Regions from separate parts of the Cupriavidus sp. 30B13 genome, predicted to be linked through region 2. Evidence: riboswitches for the same ligand, from Rfam matches in the RefSeq annotation. Region 2 holds a riboswitch; the other holds the start of a gene.
The links. Region 2 has a riboswitch for glycine ahead of gcvT (glycine cleavage system aminomethyltransferase GcvT). Riboswitches for the same ligand answer to the same signal wherever they lie in the genome.
Positions count from the first base shown of each region.

Region 1: linked by a shared signal. The riboswitch ahead of ACKI2N_RS29095 (D-amino acid dehydrogenase) and the one ahead of gcvT (glycine cleavage system aminomethyltransferase GcvT) in region 2 are both predicted to bind glycine.

Region 1 covers NZ_CP188224.1:2,252,994-2,255,440, reverse strand. The annotation lists gene ACKI2N_RS29095 (D-amino acid dehydrogenase) at 1-948, opposite strand, end outside; glycine riboswitch at 997-1,121, opposite strand; gene ACKI2N_RS29090 (FKBP-type peptidyl-prolyl cis-trans isomerase) at 1,292-1,702, opposite strand; gene ACKI2N_RS29085 (short-chain fatty acid transporter) at 1,831-2,447, opposite strand, start outside.
Region 2 covers NZ_CP188223.1:4,086,317-4,088,763, forward strand. The annotation lists gene ACKI2N_RS18905 (UvrD-helicase domain-containing protein) at 1-620, opposite strand, end outside; glycine riboswitch at 820-907, shown strand; glycine riboswitch at 929-1,081, shown strand; gene gcvT (glycine cleavage system aminomethyltransferase GcvT) at 1,181-2,308, shown strand; gene gcvH (glycine cleavage system protein GcvH) at 2,411-2,447, shown strand, end outside.

The sequences.
Region 1 (2,447 bases), on a different replicon from region 2:
AATGCGCAGGCGGTCGCCGAAGCGCGAGAACACCAGCTTGTACTCGTCGTCAGTCAGGCTCACGCTGGGCGCGCGCGCGGCGTCGAGCACCGGCAGCGTCGCCGAGTAGCCCTTGGCCGGATAGATGTCGAGCTTGACGCCGAGCGGGCGCGCCAGCACCGGGCTGAAGCTGCCCAGCGCCAGCACGTAGGCGTCGGCGCTCTCGATCTCATAGGCGCCGGTCTCGCTGGCGATCTCCACCCCGCGCATGGCGCCGCCCTCGGCATGCAGCCGCTGCACCCGCACGCCGTAGCGCAAACGCACGCCCAGCGCCTCGCAGCGCGCCGCCAGCGCGGTGGTGAAGCGGTGCACGTCGCCCGATTCGTCCTCGCTGGTATAGGTCGCGCCCGCCAGGCGCGGCGCGATGTTCGCCAGCGCCGGCTCCAGCCGCACCACCTCGTCCGGGCCGATCACGCGGCGCTCGCAGCCCAGCTCGCGCATGATGCGCGCCGGCTCGATGGCCGCGTCGAACTCCTTCTGGCTGGTGTAGAAATGCAGGATGCCGCGCGTCAGGTGGTCGTACTCGATGCCGGTCTCGGCGCGCAGCGCCTGCAGGCTGGCGCGGCTGTAGGTGCCGAGGTTGAGCAGCTGGACCATGTTGTGGGTGGAGCGCCGCGCCGAGCACTCGCGCAGGAACTTCAGCCCCCACGACCACTGCGCCGGATCGGCGCGCAGGCGGAACAGCAGCGGCGCATCCTCGCGCCCCAGCCAGCGCAGCATCTTCAGCGGCGCGCCCGGGTTGGCCCACGGCTCGGCATGGCTGACGGAGATCTGCCCGCCGTTGCCGAAGCTGGTTTCGCGGGCCGCGCCCGCATTGCGTTCCAGCACCACCATCTCATGCCCGGCGCGCGCCAGGTACCACGCCGAGGCGACGCCGATCACGCCGGCTCCCATCACGATGACTTTCATTTCTCAGGCTCCGGATAGCAAAAAGGGACAGCCAGGCCATCCGGCCCGGCTGTCCCCACTGTCCTTTTACCTGAGAGATTCGCCGCACCCGCAATGGGTACCGGCTTGCCCCTTCGGCGGCCGCGCGCCGCTTACCTTGTCGGTGCGGCCCGGCGCTCTCCAGTTCGTTCGGTTTCCAGTCTTTTGCACCTGAGCGTTTCAGGGGTACGCCTTCGGTAGAGCCGCCCGCATCGCCGCGGCGGGGGTGGCTCGTTCTCCTGGAAGCGGCACATTAGCATGCGCCGCGCGCGGCCGCAATGGCCGCGGCGCCGCCCTCGGCCGCCCTGGCCGCTCTTGACCGCTGTCAGCCGCCGATGCCCAGCAGCTCCACCTCGAAATTCAGCGTCGCGTTGGGCGGAATCGTGCCGGGTACGCCACGCGAGCCGTAGGCGGTCGGGCCCGGGCAGACCAGCCTGGCCTTGCCGCCGACCTGCATCTTCTGCACGCCCTCGGTCCAGCACGGGATCACGCGGTTGAGCGGGAAGGAGATCGGCTGGCCGCGCTTGTACGAGCTGTCGAACTCGGTGCCGTCGGTGAGCGTGCCGCGGTAGTGGACCTTGACCGTGTCGGACGCCTTGGGCGAGGGACCGGTGCCCTTGACGAGGTGCTGGATGGTCATGCCGGAGGGCAGGGTCTCCACCGGGCCGGCGGGCGCGGCGGCGTGGACGGCGCCGGCGGTGGCAAGGGCGGCGAGGAGCAGGGTGATCTTCTTCATCGTGGGTTTTGCTGGGTGAAAAAAGCAGGCGCCGGCCGTGGCCGGAAAGCCGCATCTTAAACCGGGACGGAGACGGCCCCGGGTTTTGGCTCGTGGCGCCCGCCTTGCGCCACCGTGGCGTCAACGCATCACGGCATCACCGGCGGACGATAGGGCAGCGTCGTCGCGAACGCCCACAGCATGAACAGCACCAGCGGCGCATGGACCAGCAACTGGGTGAAGGTGAAGCCCACCACGTCCTTGGCGCGGATGCCGAGCACGCCCAGCAGCGGCAGCATCCAGAACGGGTTGATGAGGTTGGGCAGCGCCTCCGCGGCGTTGTACACCTGCACGGCCCAGCCGAGGTGGACCTGCAACTGGTTCGCGGCCTGCATCACGTAGGGTGCCTCGATGACCCACTTGCCGCCGCCGGAGGGCACGAAGAATCCCAGCACGGCCGAATAGACGCCCATCACGGCGGAGAACGATTCCCGGGTGGCCACCGAGACGAAGGCGGACGCCAGGTGGTGCGACAGGCTGGCGCCGTCCACGCCGGTGGCCTTGGTCAGCATGAACGCGATGCCGCCGTACAGCGGGAACTGGATCAGCACGCCGGCCGTCGACGGCACGGAGCGCGCGACCGCGCGCAGGAAGCGCTTGGGGCGCCAGTTCAGCAGCATCCCCAGCATCAGGAACAGGAAGTTGTAGGTGTTGAGGTTGGAGATCGCGAGGATGGGGTCCTTGCTGGTGAACTCGTGCGCCAGCC
Region 2 (2,447 bases):
ACCGCTTCGTCGCGCGCGAACAGCTCGGCCGGCAGGCGGATCAGGTCGTCGAAGTCCACCGCCTGGTAGGCGTGCAGCGTGGCCACGTAGTTGCGGTAGACCAGCGCGGCCTGGTGGTCGTCGGCGCTCTCGGCGGTGGCGATGGCGGTCTCGGGGTCGACCATGCCGTTCTTCCACAGCGAGATGGTGCTCTGCACGCTGCGGATGAGCTTCTTGTCGGTGGTGGCGAGCTGCTCCTGCACCAGGCCGAAGCAGTCGTCCGAGTCCATGATGGAAAAGCGCGGCTTGAGGCCCACGTGCTCGGCCTCGGCGCGCAGGATCTGCACGCCGAGCGAGTGGAAGGTGCTGACCGTCATCTGCTTGAGCGGAATGCGGCGCCCTTCGCGCGTGGTCTTGCCCTCCATCAGCTTGGCGATGCGCTCCTGCATCTCCTTGGCGGCCTTGTTGGTGAAGGTCACCGCGGCGATGTGCCTGGGCTCGAATCCCTTGTCCTCGATCAGGTGCGCGATCTTCTGCGTGATCACCCGCGTCTTGCCCGAGCCGGCGCCGGCCAGCACCAGGCAAGGGCCGTCGAGATAGCGGACGGCTTCGGATTGGGCGGGATTGAGTCCGTGGGTCATGCGTTTGGCTTGGTGGCGGAAGCGGATGGCGAAATGGCTGGCGCAGACGGAACGGCCAGGGCTGCCTGTGAAGACCGCGGCACCGCGGCGGCGGGGCCGGCGGCGTAGCGCAGCGGCAGATGTTAACACGCCGGGGGCGTGCCGCCCGGTGCCCGCGCGGCACGCGTTGACAAGCCACCGGGGCTGCCTGTAGAGTCGCGCCATCCGGCCGGGAGAGCGCGCAGATCTTGCGCCGCCGAAGGGGTATCACCCGAAAACTCTCAGGCACCATGGACTGGTCGGATCGGCGTTCAACATGCACACGATGCACGCCGTACTCTGGAGAGCGGCACCCGCCATCCACGCAGCGCACCGGCGCATTGCGTGAAGCCTGGCGAGCGTGCCCACCGAAGGGGCGCGCAAGGCACTGGTCCGCGGGACCGCCTTGTAATCTCTCAGGTATCGAGGACAGAGGGGTCATCCGCCGCGGCGGACCTGGCAGCGCCATTGCGCGCCGGGTCCGGCGGCGGATGACCCTTTTTTCGTTTTCGAACCGAGATTTCCGCCTTCCCGAGGATTACATGACGCTCCAGGCCACGCCCCTCAATGCCATCCACCGCGCGCTCGGCGCCCGCATGGTCGACTTCGGCGGCTGGGACATGCCGGTCAACTACGGCTCCCAGATCGAGGAACACAACGCCGTGCGCACCGACGCCGGCATGTTCGACGTGTCCCACATGTGCGTGGTCGACCTGGCCGGCGCCAATGTGCGCGCCTTCCTGCGCGGCCTGCTGGCCAACAACGTGGACAAGCTGCAGACGCCGGGCAAGGCGCTCTACTCGTGCATGCTCGACGAGCACGGCGGCGTCATCGACGACCTGATCGTCTACTTCTTCGCCGAGGACCGCTTCCGCCTGGTGGTCAACGCCAGCACCGCCATCGGCGACATCGAGTGGATCGTGGCGCGCAATGCCGCCACCGGCAGCGGCGTGGCCATCACCCCGCGCCGCGCCGACAACGCTCCGGCCGGCGCGGCGCCGCTGGCCATCGTCGCGGTGCAGGGCCCCAACGCGCGCGCCAAGGTGTGGAGCGCCTTCCCGGCCACCCAGCCCAGCGAAGCGCTCAAGCCGTTCAACGCCATCGTGGTGCAGGACCCGGCGCTGGGCGAAGTCATGGTGGCGCGCACCGGCTATACCGGCGAAGACGGGTTCGAGCTGGTGGTGCCGGCCGAGAACGTGGCCGGCCTGTGGGAAAAGCTGATCGCCGCCGGCGCGCGCCCGGCCGGCCTGGGCGCGCGCGACACGCTGCGCCTGGAAGCCGGCATGAACCTGTACGGCCAGGACATGGATATCCACACCTCGCCGCTCGACGCCGGCCTCGCGTGGACGGTGGACCTGCAGAGCGAGCGCGACTTCACCGGCAAGGCGGCGCTCGCCGCCGCCGGCCAGGCCCGCCAGTTCGTCGGCCTGATCCTGCGCGAAAAGGGCGGCGTGCTGCGCGCCCACCAGAAAGTGATCACCCCGGCCGGCGACGGCGAGATCACCAGCGGCACCTTCAGCCCTTCGCTGAGCCAATCCATCGCTTTTGCCCGCCTGCCGCTCGGCGTTGCCATCGGCGCCGAGGTGCAGGTCGAGATCCGCGACCGCAAACTCGCCGCGACTGTGGTTAAACTGCCGTTTGTGCGCAATGGCAAGGCACTCGTGAGCTGAACGCTCGCACCCGGTCACAGCGCGCCCGCCGGCGGCTACCCCCGCTCCAAGCGATCCCCCGCCCGGCTGGCGCTGAATAACAAACTGCATCTGGAGAATCCCATGAATTTCCCCGCCGACCTGAAGTACACCGAATCCC